Regions from separate parts of the Cytobacillus spongiae genome, predicted to be linked through region 2. Evidence: riboswitches for the same ligand, from Rfam matches in the RefSeq annotation. Region 2 holds a riboswitch; each other region holds the start of a gene.

The links. A riboswitch is a leader RNA that binds a small molecule or an ion and turns the genes downstream of it on or off. The one in region 2 is predicted to bind cyclic di-GMP.
Region 1: linked by a shared signal. The riboswitch ahead of LS684_RS03255 (anti-repressor SinI family protein) and the one ahead of LS684_RS20155 (hypothetical protein) in region 2 are both predicted to bind cyclic di-GMP.
Region 3: linked by a shared signal. The riboswitch ahead of LS684_RS18140 (thiamine pyrophosphate-binding protein) and the one ahead of LS684_RS20155 (hypothetical protein) in region 2 are both predicted to bind cyclic di-GMP.

The regions. Positions count from the first base shown of each region.
Region 1 is NZ_CP089997.1:613,673-622,089, forward strand. It holds gene LS684_RS03215 (pseudouridine-5'-phosphate glycosidase) at 1-23, shown strand, start outside; gene LS684_RS03220 (class D sortase) at 36-641, opposite strand; gene LS684_RS03225 (helix-turn-helix domain-containing protein) at 638-982, opposite strand; gene LS684_RS03230 (AAA family ATPase) at 1,320-1,820, shown strand; gene sipW (signal peptidase I SipW) at 1,990-2,580, shown strand; gene LS684_RS03240 (CalY family protein) at 2,660-3,277, shown strand; gene LS684_RS03245 (M73 family metallopeptidase) at 3,353-4,024, shown strand; gene LS684_RS03250 (endonuclease Q family protein) at 4,038-4,241, shown strand; cyclic di-GMP riboswitch class I at 4,502-4,590, shown strand; gene LS684_RS03255 (anti-repressor SinI family protein) at 4,623-4,784, shown strand; gene LS684_RS03260 (helix-turn-helix domain-containing protein) at 4,902-5,225, opposite strand; gene LS684_RS03265 (acyl-CoA dehydrogenase family protein) at 5,457-7,124, shown strand; gene map (type I methionyl aminopeptidase) at 7,315-8,067, shown strand; gene LS684_RS03275 (IS256 family transposase) at 8,414-8,417, shown strand, end outside.
Region 2 is NZ_CP089997.1:4,024,334-4,032,750, forward strand. It holds gene LS684_RS20145 (chloride channel protein) at 146-1,441, shown strand; gene LS684_RS20150 (hypothetical protein) at 1,853-2,173, opposite strand; gene LS684_RS20155 (hypothetical protein) at 2,136-4,571, opposite strand; cyclic di-GMP riboswitch class I at 4,662-4,751, opposite strand; partial or broken gene istB (IS21-like element helper ATPase IstB) at 5,737-6,396, opposite strand; gene istA (IS21 family transposase) at 6,575-7,570, opposite strand; partial or broken gene LS684_RS20170 (transposase) at 7,765-8,417, opposite strand, start outside.
Region 3 is NZ_CP089997.1:3,575,290-3,583,706, reverse strand. It holds gene ileS (isoleucine--tRNA ligase) at 1-2,732, shown strand, start outside; cyclic di-GMP riboswitch class I at 2,863-2,950, shown strand; gene LS684_RS18140 (thiamine pyrophosphate-binding protein) at 3,028-4,671, shown strand; gene LS684_RS18135 (carboxymuconolactone decarboxylase family protein) at 4,701-5,066, shown strand; gene LS684_RS18130 (hypothetical protein) at 5,097-5,483, shown strand; gene LS684_RS18125 (ATP-binding protein) at 5,504-6,973, opposite strand; gene LS684_RS18120 (Lrp/AsnC family transcriptional regulator) at 7,086-7,565, opposite strand; gene LS684_RS18115 (DMT family transporter) at 7,840-8,417, shown strand, end outside.

The DNA of each region.
Region 1 (8,417 bases), 690 kb from region 2:
TTGCAGTGGCCCTTCAAAAATAAAGAAATCAGTCCCTAATGGGGCTGATTTTTTTTAATTCGTTTAGCTGATAGGACATATCTATATGGGGCATTGCCAATGTAGGAAAAGGGATAACAGGTGGATAGTGTTAAAATTTCATTTGGGGCCGTTGAACGTATAACTGACGTGTCATCGGCATCCACGATATAGAAGTCGTAAATCTCATACGTGAATTCTCCATACCTCATTTTGATTGAAAGGTGATCCCCCTTTTGCAGCTCACCTATTCTTCTAAATACGGTATCACGATGACCGGATAATAAAATTTGGTCTGTTTGGCCAGGAAGTGCAGTCTTTGAATAGTGCCCAACCCCTTTTTCTAACTCATCCTCATTCGTTCCCTCGATGATAGGGAGCTCTGCTGTTAATGTTGGAATTTGTAATAGTCCGATGATATCTCCTTGTTGATAAGTCACCTGTGATGGAGTTTGTTCTTTTTGAAGAACATTTTGTTTCTCTACGATTGCATGAGCGGTATCTAATGCCTTGTTAAAGCTTCTATCTTGCTTAAGTAATTGGGAAAAGGAATACGTTAAAAGCAGAACTCCGGCTGTCAAACACAGTCCTGCAAGAAGGAGTAACCAGGATCTACCGTTCATTTCCCGTGCTCCTCGTTCGCTCGTTTAAACTTAATGAAGTCCAAGTAATAAGCGAATTCCTCCTTACTCACCCCTTGATGGATTGCTTCTTCTATTAATTCCACCCATTCATTGTCAACCTGCACTTTCATTTTCCACTCTTCCCTCGGGGAGCCTAATAATTCCTCAACACTTGTTCCAAGAGTTTTCGCTAATTTCGCTAACACCTGTAATGAAGGGTTTTCTTGAATACCTCGTTCTATGTAGCTTAAATATGACTTAGACACACCAGCTCTCTCCGCTAACTCATTAATAGAATACCCTCTTTTTAATCTTGCCTGCTTTATTCGTTTTCCCACCATATTGGATTTCCCCTTAAATTGTAGTGTAAATATAAAAACATTATAACGAACAAAAACGTTCTTTAAAAAATACAAAATCATTAGATAACGAGAGGTATTTCTAGAAAACGAACGAAAAATGTTCTTTAAAACGAAAAATCAACCAAATTTGCGATTTTTCAAACTATTACAAATGCACTATACTCAACTTGTGAGTTCGATAAAAAGAACGAAATTGAACATTAAAAAGAACTAAGCCTGTAAGGAGGGGGTTCGAATAAGGTACAAACGAATTAGGAAGTTCCGTGAAAAGAACAAAGCGTTTTGGTTTGTCATTAAAATTGCAGGAGTTTGGTATTTGGTAGTGGGGATCACCTCTTTTTCTACAGGCTTAACGAATGCGTCCTTTTCTGATTCTGATCTAGATCAGTTTGTGATTACAGCAGGCGTGTGGGAAGAGGAAGAAGAATGCAAGGAAGATGAATCTGATCACTGTGATGAGGAAGAGTCAGAAGAGGATGTAGAGAAAGGTGATTCTGAAGAGCAAGATGATGTAGAAGAGGAAGCAGTTGAAGAAGATGAACAAACAACATCTGATGAAGAGGAAGCAGATGAAGAAGGTGAACAAACAACACCTGATGAAGAGGAAACGGAATCAGAAGAGGAAGAAGAATCCGAACAAGATGCTGAAGGATCACAATTAGAGGAAGCTGAAGAATCAAACCAAGAAGATGAGGAAGATTCTGAGCAAGAAGTAGAAGAGCTACAACAGGAAGATGGGGAAGGAACAGAACCAATTAAAGAGGAATCACCAACTGAAGAAGTCGATGAAAAGGACTCTGAAGAGGAAAGCCCTTAGGGAAGAAGCTTTACAAGGGTGTTCTACTATTCGGAGTGCAGCTGGTGAGACAGGGGAAAAATGAAAATAAACAACATCGTCCAGATCCAAGCAAATGGAGAACCAGCGAAGAGTCTGGAGGATGATTGTATATAAATTACAAGTAACATGAGGCGGGAAGGTGTAACTCTTGAAGATTACTAGAAATAGATTGTTGAAGCTTACTAGCAACTTGATCACACTGATCCTTTTTATAAATTTAGTGATGATGGCATTTCTAGTTGTATCATCGAAAGCTTCTGGAGGCGAACCACAAGCCTTTGGGTATCAACTAAAGTCTGTTTTATCTGGTTCGATGGAGCCTACCTTTAAAACAGGGTCCGTAATTGGTGTTAAACCACTTGTAGAAAATGAAAAAAAGAATTTAAAAGTGGATGACATTATCACATACCAAGATGGCCCTGAGAAATTAACTACCCATCGAATTGTGGGAGTGATTGAGAGTGGTAACAACATTCTCTATGAAACAAGAGGGGATAACAACAAATCAAAGGATTTGACTCCCGTCCTATCAGATAATGTTGTCGCTAAGTATTCGGGCTTTACGATTCCTTATTTAGGATATTTTATTGATTTCAGTAAATCACCAGCAGGTAGTGCAATGCTGCTGATCATCCCTGGAATTTTCTTAATTGGCTATGCTGGCTTCAGCATTTACCAAACAATAAGGGAAATTGATTCAAAAACAAAGAAGTCCGCATCAAACGAAGAAACGGTCTAACAAGGTTGGTCACCTTATGGAAACATAAGGGTCAATATATATATTACATACCCGAAGAGGGTAGAGGAGGAAAATGAATATGAGTATTAAAACAAAATTAGGTATGGGGATTGCGTCAGCAGCATTAGGTTTATCTTTAATTGGTGGAGGAACATTTGCTTACTTTAATGATACTGCAGAAACGACAAGCAAATTTACTGCAGGTACATTAGACTTAAATGCATCTCCGACTACCATCATTGATATCGGCAATTTAAAGCCTGGAGATTGGATGACGCGTAGTTTCAACCTCCACAATAATGGGTCATTGGATATTGCTCGAGTATTGTTAAAGACCGATTATACAGTTACAGGTGCAGGAGATAATGCTGGTGATGACTTTGGAAAGCATATCCGAGTAAACTTCTTATACAACTCTGATAAAGAGACAGCTCCTCCAGGTTCTATTCCAGCAAGTCATGTGATCTACAGTACAACTTTATTTGACTTAAAGTCGATGACTCCAGATGCTGTAGAAAACAAAATATTTGTTCCTTTCCTTGAAGAAAATGATGGCTTGAAGGCTGGAACATCAGATAAGTTGTATGTTCAATTTGAGTTTGTTGATAATGGCAATGATCAAAACCATTTCCAAGGCGATTCTTTGCAGCTTAAATGGACATTCGAAGGAAAACAAGGTGCAGGAGAAAGAAAATAGGATTTTTTTAAAAGAGAAAAGGTGGGATGGACTATCCTGCCTTTTTCTACTAATTATTATAAGTGAGGTAATGCCATGAATATTAGACCTTTGGCAAAGCCATTGCTGATTTTCCTACTAGTGATAACCTATTCATTATTTCCAATCCTTGTTTTAGCTGATGAAGCTAAGGATGAGATGGAAATTACAATCCAGTCAAATGGAATTGAATACATGATTCATAATATCAAGCCAGGAGATTGGATGCCGAGAGAGATTACGATTGTAAATGATGGGAATAAAGATTTTTCCTATACGACCGTTATTGAGAATAGCAAGTCAGTTAAAGGGTTATTTGAGCAGTTAGACTTTCTTGTCCTTAGCGGTTCAAAAGTGCTCTATGAGGGGAAAGTAAAAGAGTTTAAAGGAGTTACTCCTAGAAATTTAGCAAAAGGTCAAAAGGAAACATTGATGTTTCAAGTAACAATGCCTTATGAGCTGGGAAATAGCTACCAGGGATCACAGGCTGAATTTGTGCTCAAGTTCTATGCAGAGGAAATAGACAGTGTAACAACTCCAGAAGCCCCAAACGATGATCCACCCAATCCAACAGATGATGATATCTTAGTGACACCAGTAATGAAAGACAAACTCCCTAATACAGCTACTAATACGTTTAATTTCTTATTAACAAGTGTTGTCTTCCTTAGCGCAGGAGGAGCTCTACTCTTGATCTATTATAGAAAAACAAAGATTGATGCTTCTTAATTGGAGGGAATCCATGTACAGAAAAAATTGTACGAAATGTAATCGTCCATCCTTTAGCAGCAGTGAAGTAGGTAAATGGATTTGTCCCATTTGTGGGAATGATTTAACAGGCTATCCATTTTTTGATGCGGTGACATTAGAACGTATTCCAATATATCCGTGGCCGTTTACGAAGAAGCTCCACCAATACACGAACCCCTTTCGTCAGTCATCCTAAAGGACTTATTTCCTATTACCATCATAAAAAATAAAAAAAGAATTCGACAGAAGTGTAAGGAATCTAACAGAATTACCTATGTTTAGGTAAAGGTAAATAACAGAAAAAATGGAGTCCAAACTGATTATAATAAATTTTTTAAGAGAATTTGGTGAATGGTGTAGTTTTGTCATGGTCACAAAATATTCAAACCTTACAAGAAGTGCCAATTTTCATTGCAGATATTGTGTAAGATAGTATTAGAAGCTATGGAGGTCTTAACTAGAAAAAGGCATACTTATTGAAAAATAAGGGCGCAAAATCACAGATCTAAGGTATGTATTCATACTATGATGGCTGGGTTGCCTGGAATACGCTACGTATTTTAGGGGGAATAAACTAGTGAAGAATAGGAACTTTAGCAAAAACCTAGATAATGACTGGGTGAGGTTAATGTTAGAGGCAAAACGGATGGGAATTGAACTTGATCAAATTAGAGAGTTTCTAAGAAAAGAAAATGTAAAGGAGTTTATCGTGAAGAAACCGCTTAAGAGTAACAACTAAATACCATATCAGCACTTAAGTGTTTCTTGGAAGAAGTTGATCTTTTGGGAAATGCTTTTTTATATTAATGGGCTTCGCAAGCAAGAGCCACTTAGGAACAACCTAATGGCTCTTACTTTATTGATTTTGCTTCGTTTTCCACTTTTGGAATTCTAGGAATTCACGAAATTCGTCCTTCGTTACTCCAGAATCCATCGCTTCTTTAATGATATTGATCCAGTCAGAATCGAGCTCATCTGTAGAATGCTGATCATGTATGAGCTGGTCAACAGACACACCTAGAACATTGGATATCTTTTCAAGGAATTGGATGGAAGGATTCGTTTGTAGATTCCTTTCTAATGAGCTTAAGTACGATTTGGCGACACCGGCTTGCTCTGCTAATTCTGATAGAGACATTTCTTTTTCTTGTCTTAGCTTTTTTACACGATCTCCAATCATCGATCTGTCACTCACCTTTATCTGTCTAATTATTTTCATATTAGCAAATTTGTTAACGTAGTTCCATAGATTGATGTGGGAAATGTTCTATAAGTTAGTATAACATATCGTAAACCGAAACAATTAACTAGTTTACAATATTTAGAAAAGCTCCTATCCTGTTGATGTTTATTAGGGATTGATTGATAATATTAATAACAGAAAATTCTAATTATTAAAAGGGGGTACGATGTGAATTTTTTTCAAGAGGATCCTAATTTATCATTTATATTAAAAAAGTACTTAGAAGAGAATTTTTTCAAGTGGGCAGAAGAGGAATTAACCCGTTTTGGTGAACTATGCGGGACCGAAATTGATCAAAGGGCCGTACATACCGATCGAGAGGGACAGCCAAGGTTAATTAAGTTTGACCAGTACGGTGAGGATATATCGCATGTTTGGGTAAATGAGGGGTACAAAAAAACGGTTGAGCAAACGTATCAAGTTGGAATAGTGGGCTATGTACATAAGGAAATCCCTGAATTAAATAAAAAGGGGAATTATCTTTACTCATATGCTCAAGGGTACCTTCTTTCCCACTCTGAACCTGGATTTTATTGTCCAGTGACATTAACGATGGCGACAGCGTACCTAATTGATCATTATGCAGATAAGAAGTTAAAGGAAAAGTATCTTCCCCATGTGATATCCACTGGTGAAGTGGAGTTGTATGAAGGAGCAACCTTTTTAACCGAGCGTCAAGGCGGATCAGATGTTGGAGCGAATGAAGTTCAAGCAAGATTAGAAGATGGTCATTATAGAATTTATGGGGAAAAATATTTCGCATCAAATGCAGGGGCATGTGGTGTGGCAATGATTTTAGCTCGTTGTGAAGGAAGTCCTAAGGGGACAAAAGGCTTAAGTCTCTTTCTTGTTCCATGGAGGACGGACAATGGCAAATTGAATAATCTAGAAATTAGAAGGTTAAAAGACAAGTTAGGTGTACGTGCAGTTCCATCGGGAGAGGTTGTTTTTCACGGAGCAGAGGCTTATTTAGTTGGTGAGATGAACAAGGGAATCTATTATATGATGGAGGCACTTAACTTATCCCGGATTTGTAATGCGATTGCTTCTGCTGGAATTATGAGAAGAGCTTTTTTAGAAGCGAGAAATTATGCGTTTTCGAGACACACGTTTGGTGGGTTCTTAGCTGATTTCCCAATGGTGAAAGAATCGTTAGTCAAGCTAGCCGTTAAGCAGGAGGTGGAAACAAGTGCGATCTTTTCACTCGTAAACCTGTTTGATCAAGTAACAGCACTGGCGGGGAATAAGCAAGATGAAGTAATGACCCGATTATTGATTGCCTTGTTGAAAATGGAATCAGCTGAACAAGCGATCCACTTTTCTCATGAGGCGATTGAGATGTTTGGTGGAAATGGGTATATTGAGGATTTCGTTACCCCTAGACTATTACGAGATGCTCAGGTGCTGACAGTTTGGGAAGGAACGGCAAATATACTAGGTCTTGAAGTACTTCGATTGATTGAATATTATGAAGCTCATACATTATTTTTAGAAGTCATGACAGACGAGTTGATTCAGTTGCCTGAAAGACTTCAAGCACACACTGCTCCCATTCAAAAAGGCATGAAGCAATTACACGAGCTTATAAGCTTTGTATCGCTAGGAAATCAAGATACGAAAACATATCACTGCAAAAGAGTAGCAAAGCTTATGACAAAAATCTATGAAAGTCTAGTAGCATTGCAAGATGCTGCACTCGGGGGAGAGCGGAAAGAAGCAGTAGCGAAAATCTTTCTAAACGAAACTTGGGGAGAGAATCAATGGGTCGATGAAGATATGCTTGCACTCATATACTTTGAACAGATTGTTGGGGGCAAGAATACAGCAAACGTATAAAGTTACGTTGGAGCTCTCCTTTTTAGGAGGGCTATTTATATGAGGCTTTGTGTTACGAAGCTTAAATTGAGTGTAATGAAAATGGGCACACATCAACTGACCATTCTTTTGATATTGTCGCATTCTAGCGATAAAATGAAGGAGATGAATCATACTCTAATGTAAAAGTGACTGAAAGGTAGGGAATATTATGATTGTGTTAAAATCGAAGCGTGAAATAGAAATGATGAAAAAAGCAGGAGAAGTATTGGCTGCTTGCCATAAAGAAATTGCCAAAATGATTGCTCCAGGTGTATCAACATGGGAAATCGATCAATTTGTTGAGGGTTTTTTAAAGAAGCATGGGGCTACTCCACAGCAAAAAGGGTATAAGGGTTATGAATATGCGACCTGCGCTAGTATAAATGACGAGGTATGCCATGGCTTCCCTCGCAAAGAGGCGTTAAAAGAAGGAGATATTGTCACAATTGATATGGTAGTCAACCTAAATGGAGCTTTAGCGGATTCGGCTTGGAGCTATGCAGTAGGAGAAGTATCAGATGAAGCATCACAGCTGTTAAAAGTGACAAAGGATGCATTGTATAAAGGAATCGAAGCCAGTCAAATGGGCCAGCGAATTGGCGATATCGGCCATGCAATTCAAACGTATGCAGAAGGAGAAGGTTTCTCTGTCGTTCGTGACTTTATTGGCCATGGGATTGGTGCCTCGATTCACGAAAAGCCAGATGTCCCTCATTTCGGTCTCCCAGGGAAAGGCCCTCGTATCAAGGAAGGCATGGTTTTTACGATTGAACCCATGATTAACCTTGGGGTATACCAAACGAAGATGGACGCCAATGGCTGGACAGCTAGAACAACAGATGGAAAACTTTCTGCCCAGTTTGAACATACCATTGCGATAACAAAAGAAGGTCCAGTTATTTTGACGGATCAAGAGGGGTAAGAAGTTCGGGTTATATTGTGGGAAAGTGTTAGCCGAGTAGGAAGAGGTGCATGGTTCGGACAGGGAAAGCGGAAAAAGCGAGATCGGAGTCCGAAGTGGCCATTGGTTCGGACAGGAAAAGCGTAAAAAGAGTGAAATGTGTCCGAAGAGGTGCTGGGTTCGGACAGGGAAAGCGAAAAAAGAGTGAATGGAGTCCGAAGTGGCCCTTAGTTCGGACAGGGAAAGCGGAAAAAGAGTGAAATGTGTCCGAAGAGGTGCTGGGTTCGGACAAGGAAAGCGAAAAAAGAGAGAGCGTATAAAATTTTGTGTAAATGGATATACTTTCCATTAAAGGAGATGGTCGTTTATGC
Region 2 (8,417 bases):
AAGTAAATAGAAGGATTCGAGGTGCTTTACAATTGGTCAACCCTTTTTGCTCACTTACCTAATCCAATTTCCCCTAAATAATCTAATTACATTAGGTAAGAATAAACCTATCGTTTAAAACAGGTTGGGAAAGAGTGATGGGTGGATGCTTGGAACGTATAAACATTTTTTTGCAAATTTTGCTCAATGGAGCTTCTTTGGAAGCATCGTTGGTTTAGTTGTCGGCTCGACAACTACTTTCCTTTTAAAAACGAATGATTACCTTGGAAATGTTCGATTACAAAGCGATTGGCTTATCTTGCTCCTCCCCTTTGGAGGAATCATCATCGGTTACTTATATATGAACTATGGGAAGGTTTATTTGAATCATACGTACCATGACACGTCTGAATTAAATAACTTGGTAATCGACGCCGTTCATGGGACAAAGAAAGTGCCAGTGCGAATGGGGCCCATCGTGTATATTGGAACCTTCATCACCGTTTTGTTAGGGGGATCAACAGGGAGAGAAGGGGCAGCTGTACAAATGGGAGGAAGTGTAGCGACTGCAGTCATTAACTTCTTTAAAGTAAACAAATTGGATTCGAAAATTCTCATGATGAGTGGCATAAGTGCAGGCTTCGGTGCTGCCTTTGGGGCACCCATTACGGGTGTTGTTTTCGGAATGGAGATGGCCTCAATAGGAAAATTGAGATTGGAAGCAATGGTTCCATGCCTTACGGCGAGCTTTGTTGGACACTATGTAACAACAGCATGCTGGGGACATCAACACGAAGAATTCACTATCCAAAGCATACCGGAACTATCACTTATTCTGTTTTTTAAAGTACTTGTCTTATCCGTAATCTTCAGCCTAATTAGTGTTTTATATTGTCAGTTGAGACACGGGATACAAAATTTCTCTGAGACATTTTTTAAGAAGAATCATATGAAAAGAGCCTTCTTTGGAGGAATCGTATTGGTAGCTTTAACGTTCATGATTGGTTCACAGGACTACAACGGACGGGGAATAGAAATGCTGGAACAATCTTTCATAGAAGAAATCCCTCCATTCTCATTCCTGGCCAAACTAATTTTTACTGCGATTTCTCTAGGTAGCGGCTTTGTTGGCGGGGAAGCCATTCCTTTATTCTTCATTGGCGCCACATTAGGCAACGCGTTACATACTTTTGTCGATTTACCGCTGTCTTTTCTCGCTGCATTAGGGTTAATTTCCGTTTTTAGCGCAGGGACCAATACCCCTCTGTCTGCTTTCCTCCTGGCAATGGAGATGTTTAACGGAAAAGGACTGGAATACTTTTTCGTTGCTTGTCTTATCAGCTTTCTATTTTCAGGACATCACGGACTATGGCCGGCTCAAAAGATCTATGAACCGAAGAGCAGATTGTATAAACTTCCGCGAGGAGAAACCATCGAAAATGTTGAGAAAAAGACTACATAGATTCCAGGCGGGACATGGCGGGACATGGCGGGACATGGCGGGACATGGGGTCAGGTACCATGTCCCGGTTTCATACGAATGTAGAATACAAAAAGGATGCATCCTTTCTTTTTGAAACAATGCATCCTTTTCGTTTAATCGATTGGTCATATTAAAGTCACGTTGTTATAAATTGAACAAACCAACAATGTACTATTGAAGTTTGTTTAATATTTACTTTACTTTTATTTGTGGTATGGTTCACCGTGGTTATTTAAGAGGCAAAAAGGCATTGGTAAACTGATCCCCTACCGATGCCTTTTCTATGTGTTTCTGTATCTAAATAGCCTAATAGATTAAATCCCACATATCAAAAAATTAGACACAGTAATAAGATGCTTCTAAGTTTTTGTATTGTATTCTCCACTCATTTTAAGAATCAAATCCCAAATTATTAGTTACAACTCCATCCGGGTTTGTTCGATCATAACCTCCACCTTCTTCAAAGGTTTGGTCATGATGAGTATTCCCATCTCCATCTCTCCAATAACCATCCACATGTGTACCATCACTTCTTGTATGATCTTGAACGTAATGAGGATCAACAAAATGTGTACCTGGGGCAGTTGCTTCTCCTGTTTCATTTCTATCAAATGGATTATTTTTTCCCTCGATTTCTTGTCTTTCTTCTATTTTTCCCATATTCTCAAACGGATCATTTGATTGTTGTTGCCTCAATCGATTTTGGAACATTTCCTATTACCTCCCTTTGAAATTGCTCAATAAACATTTCACTTCTATTTACTGAACTATGTGTTAATCCAATTAAATCATTTTTCTTAATTAATACCGAGTAATCAATAGGTAATTGTTTGAATGTATAGTATTGCGATATTTTTGTAAATAAATTTCCCTTTACTTCGGGCGTATCAAGAAGTTCCTGATACTGTTGACTTACAAGATTGAATGTACGGAAGACATAATCGTTTGTTTCAGATATAAAATATGGGAGTAAAGTGTGAATAAGGTGTTCAACCGCATCTAGGGATTTACCAACATAGAAATCAACCCTGTACTCTTCATTTTGCTTGCGTAATTCCTCCTGCTTTATAGCATCACTTTCTCTAAAGAATGAATTTATTCCCGATAGTACTCCGCCAAGAATAAGCATTGGGGCGATGGGATTAAAACCGATTGTAGCAACACCTAGTGCTGCCATTCCTCCTGAAAACCCAAGATCTCTATTAGTCTTTTCTTTTACAAGATTGTTATAATCTTCTCTTTTAATTAGCATAAAAGAAACAGCTGAAAGCGAACCCTCAATTTCATTTAGAGCTCGATTAACTTGACCTGTTATGCCCAATAATCCTCGCTGTAAACTCTTATATGCACTGGTGGAAGTTTGAAAAGTATCATTAGCTATTTCTTGGATTTCCCTTTCCAATGAGGCAGGAAGGTATATGGAAACAGTATCAAAATGGTTTTTTAGTGCCTTAATTGAATAATATAAAAAATTAATAATCTTTCTATTTAATACCTCTTTATTACTTTCAGCTTGTTGAATGTCTTTTAACCCCTCATACATTGCAAAAATCTGACCGTAATACTGATACAAAATGTAATCATTTACTTGTCTGCTGTAACTCAAATACAATTGTTCAGTAGAAACCAAATCCAATGATTTTCTTTTTGAAAAATAATAGGTCTTATAAATTAGGTCTTTTATAATTGCGTTTGGTACGTTTATAACAAGGCTTTTGGATTCATCTCTTAAACTAATGTTTATTTCAGAAAAGAAAGTTTCATCTTCACCATATTTACTAATTGAAATGTCAGTAATCTTTTCATTGTAATATTTAAACTGCATAGAAGATGGACTCTGTGATAATACGATTTTTTCTTCATCCTGTTTGATAAAGAACGGGTCATCATTGTCGTTATACCCAAATGAAAATGTAGCGGTAATTTTTTCTTCTGGCTGAGTAAATAAATGTAAATTCTTATACTCGTGCAATCTTAATAATGCTATTTGATTTTTGCGTATTATAAAAATTTTTTTATCGTCATTAAGAATTTCACATTCGGTGAGATCTAGTTTCGTAAGCAGCTTTTGTGTATTTGTTGTGCTTAAACGAATATGCCTTCCTTCAGTTATTGCATTAACTTCTTGTTGCTTCCATGTTTCTCCATGAAATACTCCATGTAACTTCCCAAGTCTATTAATAAAGATTCTTGTACTTTTAATAAAGTACTTCATAAGATATTCTTTAAGATTTACATCAATCACTGTTATTACATAAACAAAATCACCACATTCAAACGCGAGTTTTTCATCAAGTTTACTGTAATAAGCATTGGTAGAAGAACGTAAGAGTGTTCCTAAACATGTTGTTTTTTTTTCATCTATAAAATAAATAGTAGATGCGTCGAAACATATCGTTACTTCTTTATCCCTTATTACTTCATCTGAAAAAGTGGCAGATAGAGTTGTAGGATAAATTTCGGTTATTGCCCCAATTTGCTGAAAAATGCTTGGGTTACTGTTTACCTTATCAATAATCTCTTTTTTTAGATTTTCATCAAATATATATAGTTTTAGAGTGGTTTTATTTGAGCCATGTAAAGAAAAGACCCCTTTTATTTCTAGGTATTTCATTTTTCGGACAACACTCTTTATTCGATAAAAAGGTAGTGTTTCCTTATCTTTAGCGAACATTAGTTTATTCGATTTTATTTGCAGTTCATCTAATTTTGCATAGCTGGTACTATTACCTATTTCTTCACTGTATGTATAAATACAAGGAATTTTTCCATTCCACTTACAAACGAATTTATCTTCTGGAACCTTCTCATAAATTTCAACAAACTCTGAAGTAGATACCGTGGCAGCAAAAGAAACTATGCTACTTTTCTTATTGGACAAAATGATATTATAATCACTAAACGTAACATCAATTCTATCCACATAAATTTTTGTTTGTTCCTCACCAAATATCCCACCTGTATCGTGAGCAAATACTCTTCCATGATTTGTAATACAAAAGCTCTTTGTGCCAACTATTGACTTATTTTGAAAATCAAAAACATCCCCTGATTCATAAATAGCACATTCACCCGGATAAAAATATTTACTAATGGCAGCAACAACCATATTAGTTCCTCATTTCCGATTTCTCCTGAATTAACAATAGAATTTACTTTTAAAAAAACGCCCCAAAAGGGACGTTAGAAGATCTAAGTTAGATGCAACTGGCTGGCATCTCAGGAAATACCAGGATTAGCCCCTTTAGTTTTGCGTCCCACTCTTTCAAGCAGTTTGCCAATATATAGTATTAATTACCTATTTATATACTACTATGTTTTTCGAATATTGAATATAGCTTTTAAGTATATTTTCAACTCTTACTTTAGGAACTATATCTAATCAGCCAAGTATCTGAGACAGATTAACGTTTGAACCCGAATTGTTTTCATTGGTGAATATATATATTAGGTTTGTCTAACATAGACGCTATAAAACATCTTTTAATTTTAGTGGAATATTATACCTCTTATTCTAGGGAAGTCACCTCCAGAAACTGCGATAAATATTGACTTTCTTTTACAGAAAGACCATTCTCTAAAACCTTTTTCCATATATCTATCAAGAGCATATGGCCCTATTTCCCGAAGTTCTTTCACCATATTCATTGGCAAAAGTAAACGAGCTTGTTTCAAATTACAAGCTCGTTTTACTCTAATTTATCAGGATCTTACCTTTTTCATTATTTGATCGTAGTCCAATATATCGGAATTATGATTTTTATCAAAATTTGAATTAAGTTCACTTATTCTAATATCTTTTTCAAATAAAAATCTCTTATGATAAAGAAGATTTGCTCCTTTTATAATTTTATTTTATTCATTGTATGTGTGTCCGATAAAGCTCCAACTAACGCTCCAATAACAGGGACTGCTTTTTTTCCAGTTTCCTTACTCTCTATAATACATAAAAAAAGTATAGGCTAAGTTAAATGGTACACCCCATAAACCAAAAAATCCTGTTATTCCTCCACCTACAAAGGCCGTAGGTAAATCAAACATTCTCCTTCTATTTATTACATTCATTTCTATGTAGTTGTTTTTGTCAATATTAATTTGAGCCAGAGTAATCACTTCAAAAGTGAGACACGGTATTTATTTCACCTCCCATAAATGGAAGGTATTGGGTGTTTAGATGTCTTGCGCAAGACATCTAAACACCTCGCAGTTTTCGTTCCGTCACTAACTTTCTTCTTTTTGTTTCATACTTTGTCTAAAACGATAAGATTCACCGTTTAATAAATGAATATGTGAACGGTGGGTGAGGCGATCAACCATTCAGTGAATTCTAGATTTGTTGTAATAATGACGCTTGCGCGTTCATATCTGCTCGAAAAGAATTGAAAAAGTAACTCAGATCCTACTTTTGAAAATGGAACATAGCCTAACTCATCTACAATGATCACATCAAATTTGAGCCATTTCTTTTCTAAAGACCCTAATTTATGTTCTTCATTAGCCATTAAGAGTTCTTCCACTAATTCAGATGCTGTAATAAATTTAACTTTATATCCGTTCTTTATCATTTCAATTCCGAGTCCATTGGCTAAATGAGTTTTACCCGTACCACTGTTACCCAGAAAAAAAATATTTTCTTTCTTTTCAACAAATTCACCTTTTGAAAGAGTTAAAAACCGGTTGCGGTTAAGGGTTGGCATTAAACTGAAATCATATGAATCTTAAGTTTTCTGTACAGGGAAATTTGCCTGTTTTAATCGCCTTTGTTGTTGGTTTTCATCTCTAATTTCCATTTCTGCCTCTAATAAGGCAAGTAAATATTCTTTATAGCTAAGATTTCGTTCTTCAGCCTCTCTTGCGAGAGAACGATATAGTTTATGAATCGTCGGTATTCTTAATTGTTTTGTTAAATGGTCTAGTAATAATTCTGTTGTCATCTCAATGTCCTCCCGTTAATTGCCCATATTGTGCTATATTAGATTGTTTAATCTTATAGTTTAGTAAATTAATAGGTGTCACTTCCTTGGGAAGATTATTGATTGTACTTGAAACATTGGTTAACTTTTGAATAATTTCATGCACTACTTCATAACGATAAATGTTTGTTTTTTCAGCCTATTGTAAAGCTTTTGTAAGTTTCTCCATTCCAATTTCTGGGTGGAGAAGGAGAAGTCTTATAAACTTACGATCCCCACTTGCACCTTCTTGTTCTCTCATTTTTCGATGGAAACGCCTGAATACATCTGGAATATCAGATGATTGAAACGCATGAGCATCTCGAATGGCACGTGGCTTTTTAAGTAATACTTCAAGATAGTGATCCAACACAGTAATCATTTGATTTCGTACATAAGATCTGTTATATTCAGCGATCACTTGATTTTGAGCCACAATGATCACTCGATCTACAAAATTTTTTACCCATACAGCTTGGCCGACATAACTACAGGGAACTGAATATTGATTAGTATCAATCGTAATGAGAGATGTTTTGCTTACTTGGCAAGACACTAACTTACAAGCTTCAAATCGGTTCTCTGGCAACGGATGCAATTGGAGTTTTTCTTTTTCCCACATATCAAAAACTGATTCCTTTGAAAAGGGAACTTTCCTTTGTTTGGCCTCTTGTAAACACCATTCCGAAAGGTATTGGTTTAACTTTTCTAAAGACTGTACCTCTGGTTTTGGGACAAGGGCGTTTCTTCGAATATAACTCACTGTTCCTTCAACTCGCCCTTTTTCATTACCAGAGCGTACATTACAGAATTCAGCTTTAAATAAATAATGCGCCTGAAGGGCTATGAACGATTCTTGTTCGAGTCGATCTCGTCCTTGGAGATTTTTTAGTACAACTGTTTTTAAATTATCAAATAGTCCTTCAGTCGGAACACCTCCAAAAAATTCAAACGCATGAACGAAACCATCCAAGAAAGCTTCTTGTTTCTCGTGTAGATAAGCACGAACAAATCGTAAGCGGCTTGCCGATAGCTGTATACAGAAGAGATAAACTCTTTGTATTCGACCCTGAAGGATAATGTCCGCCTCTCCCCAGTCGAATTGGAATTGGTGGCCAAGTTGAAAATCAAGGGGGGACATGGGGTCAGGTAACATGTCTCGGTTTTATATGAATGTAGAATACAAAAGGATGCATCCTTTCTTTTTGAAACAATGCATCCTTTTCGTTTAATCGATTGGTCATATTAAAGTCATGTTGTTATAGAGTGCGGGACATGGGGTCAGGTAGAGCCTACTGAAAAAATGGGTTTTAAAGCCATCTTTTGAGCTCACATGATACGAAAATCATCTTATTTAAAATGAAATGTACAGAAAATGGAGGAAATATGAATGTATGTACCTTTTTTAGAGGATAGTATGGCTGCTATCCTCTTTAAATTGACTGCTAATGCAGTCAATTTGGCTTGTAAGGTCATGCTTTTTAGACCGTACCCTCTGGCACGATCTAGCCCATGGAAATTCTTCATCTCACCATTTTTCCATTCCTGGCAAGCTCTTTTCCTGTATTCCTCTTTAAATTCTGCCTTTTTTTGTTCTTGGCTGTATTCATAAAATTCTGGGGTGTTGACTCCAACTTCCAAAACTCTCCCTACCGTTTTACCAGTTATACAATTATCCCGCATTGGACAGTTCCTGCATGGTTCTTTTTCGAAATAGTATCGGTAAGACTCTCTGTGTTTTCTTTTTTTATAATACATCTTTACCGTGTGATTTCCTTGAACACAAAACCACTCATCAGAATCTTTATTGTAATGAAACAACTCTCATCAATTTTGTAAGCCATTTCACTTACAGGTATGTAGGCCTTGGCTTCTACCTCTTTAATTTTGTCGAGTATCGGCTTTCGGAAATACGCTTTATCTCCTAAGACTTTCCTTATATTTACGCCACATTTTTTTGTTAACTCAAATAACTCATTAAATTGCCTTCCATCCACATAAGC
Region 3 (8,417 bases), 450 kb from region 2:
GTGTATTTTCATATGAAAAAGAGTGGCGGAAGTTTACGGAGATGATTGGATATTGGGTGGACATGAACGAACCATATATCACATTAGATAACCATTACATTGAATCGGTTTGGTATATCTTGTCCACCATTCATCAAAAAGGTCTGTTATATAAAGGGCACAGGGTTAGCCCGTATTGTCCTAGCTGCCAAACTTCCTTAAGTTCACATGAAGTGGCTCAAGGCTATAAGGATGTTAAGGACCTGTCTGTAACGGCTAAATTTAAAATTGAGGGTACCGAAAATCAATACATCCTTGGATGGACAACTACGCCTTGGACATTACCAGCGAATGTTGCGTTGGCAGTTCACCGAGAATTGATATATGTGAAAGTCCTTCAAAATGATGAAATATATGTGGTGGCAGAAGAACGCTTGCGAAATGTATTGAAAGGTGATTATACAGTCTTAAGCACCCATAAGGGAGAAGATTTTGTTGGTGTTTCCTATGCTTCACCATTTTCATATGTGAAAGTAAAAAATGGCCATCAAGTCGTTCATGCTGATTTTGTTACAAATTCGAGTGGAACAGGAATCGTCCATTTAGCCCCAGCATATGGAGAGGATGATTACCAAGCTGTACTAGACAATCACTTTGACTTTGTAAATGTCGTAGATGGTTCAGGTTGCTATACTGAGGAAGTTATAGAGCTTGCTGGTAGATTTGTAAAGGATTGCGATGTGGATATTATTAAAATGCTTGCCGCAAAAGGCTTGTTATTTGATAAAGAAAAGTATGGGCATAGCTATCCCCACTGCTGGCGATGTGATTCTCCATTGCTGTACTATGCGATGGAAGGATGGTTTATCCAAACAACTGCCATGAAAGAGATGATGAAGCAAAACAATGATGCAGTTACATGGCATCCAGCTCATATAAAGGATGGACGATTTGGAAATTTCTTAGATCATATGGTGGATTGGAATCTTGGACGAAACCGGTACTGGGGAACTCCACTTAATATTTGGGAATGTCAATCCTGCCACCATCAGTATGCCCCTTTAAGCTTAGCCGATATGAGGAAGTATGCCACACATGAGATATCTGCTGACATTGAGCTTCATAAACCATATGTAGATCAAGTTCGATTAAGGTGTTCATGCTGTGGGGAGGAAATGGTTCGTACGAAAGAAGTCATTGATGTATGGTTTGATAGTGGTTCAATGCCATTTGCCCAATATCATTACCCATTTGAAAACAAGGAATTATTTGAGAAACAATTTCCAGCGGATGTAATTGCGGAGGGTGTGGATCAAACGAGAGGTTGGTTTTACAGCTTGCTCGCTGTTTCTACACTATTTACAGGCAAGGTTCCCTATAAGCGGGTTCTCTCACTAGGGCATATTTTAGATGAGGCTGGGCGAAAGATGTCTAAGAGCAAAGGGAATGTCATGAATCCAGTAGAACTCATTGAAGAGTTTGGCGCTGACGCACTAAGATGGGCTCTACTAGCTGACAGTGCCCCATGGAGCAATAAGAAATTTTCAAAACAAGTAGTGAGTCAGGCTAAATCTAAATTGGTAGATACATTCGTGAACATTCACTCCTTTTACTCCCTATATGCAAGCATCGATCAGTTCGCTTCGGAAAAAAGTCAGAAAGGTACAAATACGCTTTTAGATCAATGGGTCTTATCTAGGTTAAATACCGTCATAAAAGATGTTAAAAAGCTATTAGAAAAGTATGAGATAACAAGTGCTGCAAGGGAGTTACTAAGCTTTGTAGATGAAGTAAGTAATTGGTATATCCGTAGATCACGGGAGCGATTTTGGAGTGAAGGAATAAGTGAGGATAAGCTGGCAGCATTCCACACCTTATACGAGGTACAAGTAAAACTATGTCAGTTGTTAGCTCCATTCACGCCGTTTGTTGCAGATGATATTTATCGAAATTTAACAGGAAGTAGTGTTCATTTATCTAACTTTCCAGAAGTGAATGTTCATCAAATAGATGAAGTACTAGAACAACAAATGGGAGGTGTACTTCAAGTCGTGGAGCTGGCTCGCTCCGTAAGAAATGCAACTGGTATTAAAACAAAACAACCGCTTTCAAAATTAGTTATTATGTCTACTGATGAAGGGGGTGAACTTGAGTTCCTGAAGGATTTCACACGTATTATTGAAGAAGAAGTAAATGTTAAAGAGGTGATAACTACTATACCTTCAGAAACCCTTCGGTATTCACTTAAGCTTCATTTCGGGACGGCAGGACCTAAACTAGGAAATCATACAACATACGTTCATCTATATTTAGAAGGCTTAGACTCAGAATCAGCTAAAGCGGCATTAAAGGATGGAGGCATTTCTGTACAATTGCCAAATGGGGAAGCTGTAAAAATAGATTTGTCAGATGTAGTGATTGAAAAATACGCTGACGGAAATAGGGAGCTTGCATCCAATCGATTATTCACAGTATTGCTAGATACAACGATTAATGAGGAGCTAAAAAGGGAAGGGTTCGCAAGAGAATTGATTCGAGCAGTTCAAAACTATCGAAAAGAATTATCCTTACCTGTTGAGAAGAGAGTGAATATTACAATCGATGCCACAGGGTCTGTTCAAGATACTATACAAGAGTATGAATCCTTACTGAGGAACCATCTGTTAGTAAATCGCTTTTTATTTGGAAAAGATGAACATATGAAATATGTGCAAATTAATGAGCAACATGTTGGGATTTTCATTCATGAATAGAAAAGAACGTTCCTAAAACACCTTTCTAGTTCTTTGCAACTAGGTGAATTGTAAAAGTTATGAAAATCGAAGTGTTTTTCATTGAAAAAAAAGAAGATATTGGATAAAATGACAATATTCGATAATATTTTTACTAATAGGGCAAACTCGTCGAAAGTCGAGGACGCAAAGCCTACAGGTCTAAGGTAACAAACTACTATGATGGCTGGGTTGCACTTTTTATTTGTGATGACGCCCTATTTGTGCTTTTTGGGGCGTTTTTTGTTTTTTCACTTGATAAAGGAGTTTTGCCTAGATGAGAAAAGTTGCTGAAATCCTAACAATGAACTTGAAAAGAATGGGAGTAACAGATGTTTTTGGAATCCCAGGAAAAGCGGTAGTTCCAATCCTACTAGAGTTAGAGAATGCGGGAATCCGTTTCAATTTAACTCGGCATGAAGGAGGAGCTGGATATATTGCTTCGGGATATTCTCTAATGAATAACCATATTGGGGTCGCAATTGGTACATCAGGTCCTGGCGGTACGAACTTATTAACGGCAGCTGCTCAAGCGAAAGCTTGGCATTTACCTGTAGTTTTTCTTACAGGACAGCCCTCTGCAAAGTCTATTGGTAGACCTTTTGGCCAAGATTCGACTCCATTTGGAACGGACTTGGTAAAGATGTTTGAGCCTGTTACGAAGTTTAGCGCCAGAGTTGAAAGAGCAGAATCTTTTGAGAATCTCTTTACACATGCGATTGAGAAAGCTTTATCTGGAGTGAAGGGACCTGTACATCTTTCGATTCCGATGGATGTATTAATAGAAGAGACTGAAGCATTTACTGTAAACATACCAAATGCTATGCACCATATGATTGCTCCTAAAGAGGACTTGCAGCAAGCTTTAAATTCTATAACGAATGCTCAAAGGCCAGTTATGGTACTGGGGAAAGGAGTCCATTCATCTGATGCCTATGAAGAGGTTATTGCATTAGCAGAAGCATTTCACATTCCAGTAATGACCACACCTGGTGGAAAAGGAACGTTTCCAACTACTCACCCTCTGTCATTAGATGGATTTGGCTTAGGTGGATCTTCGAAATCAAATGAGTTCTTGAAAAAGAAGTGTGATCTTATGATTGTCATTGGATCCAAGCTTTCCGATATGTCAATTGTGGGGATTAGCCAGGATCGATATCCTGATCAAGTTATCCAGTTTGATTATGACTATACGTTCATAGCTAAGTCGATTCCAGTCGATACAAAGTCCATCCTTGGTAATGCGAAAGATAATATTAGGTCTTTGCTCGAGCTAACGAATAGGGAGATTAAGAGAAGTATATCTTCAACACTACCATTTATGGAAGATGTGATGAGTGAGACAGATAGTTCTTCAGATCGAATGCTAGCAAAAGAAGTGATTCATACAATTAGGGAAATCCTTCCTGAGGATACGGTATTCTTTGGGGATGATGGTAGTCACTCATTTTATGCGATTCAAAGCTTATCCTTATCCCAACCAGGTACCTTCTTTTTTGATGATGTATTCGGAGCGATGGGGCATGCCATTGGGTACAGTATTGGAGCAAAAGTGAATCAGCCGCATCGGAATATTGTCTGTTTAACAGGGGATGGATGCTTTTTTATGCATGGGAATGAGGTGTCAACGGCAGTTGATATGAAGGTTGCTCCCATTATGATTGTTTTTAATAATGGTAGACTTGATATGGTGGACAAAGGGATGTCAAAGAATGTGGGCAAAGCAGTTGGGACCATCTTTCAGCACGAATTAGATGTGAAGAAATTCAGTGAAGCAATGGGTGCCTTATCCTTTAAATGTTGGAATAAAGAGGATCTAACGGAGGCATTAAAACAAGCAGTAAACTATCAAATGGGTCCAAGTGTGATCGAAGTGATGGTCGATCAAGAAGAAATTCCGCCCACTCTTTCGAGAGGGTAAACTGTTAGGAGTTGAAAGAAGTGTCACAAATGAAAGAAGAACTAAAAAGTGTTGAGAAGCTCGCTGGAAAAAAAGGCGTTTCCATTATGAAGGATCTACAAGAAATATTTCCTGATCTCGGCGAATTAGCTACAAAACTACACAAAGAAATTTATGAAAGAAATATATTAGATTTAAAACAGCAAGAAATCATTACACTTGCGGTTTTAATTTCACAAGGGAATACAGAATCTGCTTTTAGATTCCACATTAATGCCGCTTTACATGCAGGCTTATCCAAGGAAGAAATTTTAGAAATCATTTTTCATTGTGCACCTTATACTGGGTTCCCAAAAGCGATTAACGCTGTGTATGCTGCGTATGATATTTTTGTGGAAAATGGTTTAAGTTCATAATATAAATTTACATTAAGAGGAGAAAAAACTATGTCAATTACATCAAAAGCTGTTACAAAAACTCACAATGGCGCATACTACTGGAGAGCTACTACAACATCGATTACAGTAGAAGAAGCAAAAGATATTTCTGCTAGGGTAAAAAAAGAAATTAGCAGTCCTAGTATTAAATACTTTATTGTTGATAATCGCGATTTAAATGGACCATATAAGCAGGATGTTCAAGAAATTTGGTCTGATCTAATGAATACAGTGGCTCAAAATGTTGAGAAAAACGTAGTCATTTGTAAGGATGTAATTACACAAATGCAAGTGAATCGTATTTCTAGAACTACAGGCACGGCAGATAAAGTGAAGGCCTTTATCGATGAAAAGGAAGCATTGGCATTTATTGATATGACATCATTCCCATTCTAAAAAAAACCTCACTGAGTTACTCAGTGAGGTTTTTTTGATTGAGAAGGTAGTTTGATGGTAAATGTTGTTCCTTCGTTCTCTATTGATTTCACATCAATTTCTCCTTGATGCTCTTTTACAATTTTATAACAGATCGTAAGTCCTAGACCAGAGCCAGTTCCTTTTGTTGTGAAGAAAGGTTCCTTAATGCTCTCGATTAAACGAGCCGGAATTCCGCAGCCTTCATCCGTAATATCTACGGATATGTTCTGTTTCTGATCGCAATACACGTGAATGGTAATTGTTCCACTACTATGCATCGCATCAATTGCATTCTTGATTAAGTTAATAAAGACTTGTTTAATTCGTGATTTATCGCAATTACAGAAATAGTCATCTTCTTTTCCATCAAAGACAAGCTGTATATCTATATTTTTCATACTTGCTTGAGAATCCATTAATATAACAACTTCCTTCACAAGTGTGATCATATTATTAATGTTATAAATAATGGCCTGTGGTTTAGCGAGAGAAAGCATTTCTCCCGTGATTCTTTCAATCTTGTCAATTTCATCTTTAATGATATCTAAGAATAATGTGTCCGATTCTAGAAATCGATTATCTAATAATTGTAATAGTCCCTTTATAGAAGTTAAAGGGTTTCTAATTTCATGAGCTATTCCGGCAGAAAGCTGTCCAACCGATAATAGCTTCTCGCTTTGGATTGTATGCTCTAAGCTCTTTTTATGCTCGGTGATGTCTCGAATGATCACCTGTAAGGAAGGCTTATCTTCCATCATAAAGGGCATAATAACCGATTCAATATAGCGGATATCTCCGTTTAAGCTTAGCATCTCCCATTCATTTTTCATTGTAATCTCTTGAGTGCTCAGAATTTCTGTTGATTTGGTAATGAAATCATGATGATAGGCCGAGGATAGGAAATTTAAAAACGATTTACCTAAAATTTCATTCTCATGCTTTGCTCCTAATAAGTGCATACCTGCTTTGTTAATATATTTGAATATACAATTCGTAACAATGGCTACGGTATCAATGGAATTATCAATAAGCGTCTGATAATACTTTTGATGCATTGTATATTTCGCCTTAATATCGGAAAGGTCTGTATAGCTCTTAATTACAACATAATCAAGGTTTTCTCCATTAATCTCGAACGGTATGAGGGATGATTCTATATTTAATATATTTTTCTTCAATGTAAGGATTTTTTTTTGATTAAATGCTCGTCCTTTTCGCTGCTGACCTAAGTCCATATCTTTAATAATTTCTCTCAGATATTCAGGATGAGCAAAATCTGAAGCGCACGTTCCAATAATTTCTGTTACATCTTCAGCTTGAAATAACGAAACGGCAAGCTGATTCGCGTATACAAAAAATCCATCTTTCCCTATGAGTGTAGGGAAGGGGATTAATTCAATCGAATCCTGTAAAGTATGTTCCATCTCAATGATCTCTTTATAATTATACTTCCCTAACCTATTCTCCATAACACACTTCCAATAGTTAGAATAACTGCTATTCTATTCGTTCTTTATGTTACCTCTATCATAGCAGATTATGACAGTAGGTAGAAGGTCTCAATTAACAAAAATGGATGAATTAGTCTTCTAGAATAGGTAAAAACGTGGAATCCTTAATTTCGCGTAAGGCCAAGCTCGTTTGAATTTTGGTAACGCCGATTTCATTCAATCTTCTAATAAATTCCTCAAGTCCTTTCCTGTCCCTACAAGCAACCTTCAAAAGATAATCATACTCACCTGTTAAGCAATGACATTCCATCACTTCCTTCATGGAATAGAGCGACTTTTCTAATGATGACAGCTTTTCAGCTTCATGAACATTCGTACTCATAAAAACAAAACAAAGGAGATCGAATCCAAGCTTCTCGTGATTTAATATAGCTACCTGGTTTTTAATATACCCATCACTTTCTAAACGCTTAATTCTAGCATGAACAGCTGGTGCTGATAATTTCACCCGTTTTGATATTTCGAGATTGCTAAGCTGACCATCCTTTTGAAGCCAATCTAGAATTTGAATGTCTACATGATCTAATACTCTACTTACAATGGATTCCATTGTGATTTCTCCTTTTCAATCATTCAAAAAACAATCTAAAACCTAATTAAAATATGAATTATTAAAATTATATACGATAAAAAACTTTATTTTATTTCTAATATTTATTATAATACAAAATTTTCTTTTGTTCACTACTAAAAATGTTAAAATAATTCATATAACGATGTCATTGTGCACAATGGCTCTTTCATTCCTTGTTCGATTCATTTCCCTTAGCAGGAGTTTGAGCGGCAAAGTAAAGGAGCTTAATGACGTGAAATATTATTTATTGATGCTGTTAACAAGTCTTCTGTGGGGTGGAAATTTTATAGTAGGGAAAACCCTCGTTGAATATGCATCTCCAGGAACCTTGACGTTCTTAAGGTGGGGAATTGCAGTCATTTGTTTAATACCAATGGTTTGGTGGAAAGAAAAAAAGCTCATTCCTCCTAAACAATCGATTCTTCCTTTAGTCTTGATGGGGGTAACGGGTGTGGCATTATTCCAAGCGCTGCAATTTATGGCGCTGGAAAATACGTCTGCAACCAATGTGGGACTAATATCTACCTTAAACATGTTTTCGATCGCAGCCATCTCTTATCTTTTTCTTAAGGAAAGGGTAAATGGGTATCAACTATTATCAATGATCATTTCTCTGTTTGGAGTTCTACTTGTTCTCTCTAAAGGGAATTTTGAAATGCTTGTCTCTTTATCGTTTAATAAAGGGGATCTCTATATGCTGGTAGCTGTAGGGATGTGGGGGATCTATTCGGTTTGTAGCAAATGGGCAATGAGAATGGTTACTCCTATGATGTCCATCCTTTATTCGGGAATTTTTGGCCTGCTTGTTCTCATTCCATTTACAATACC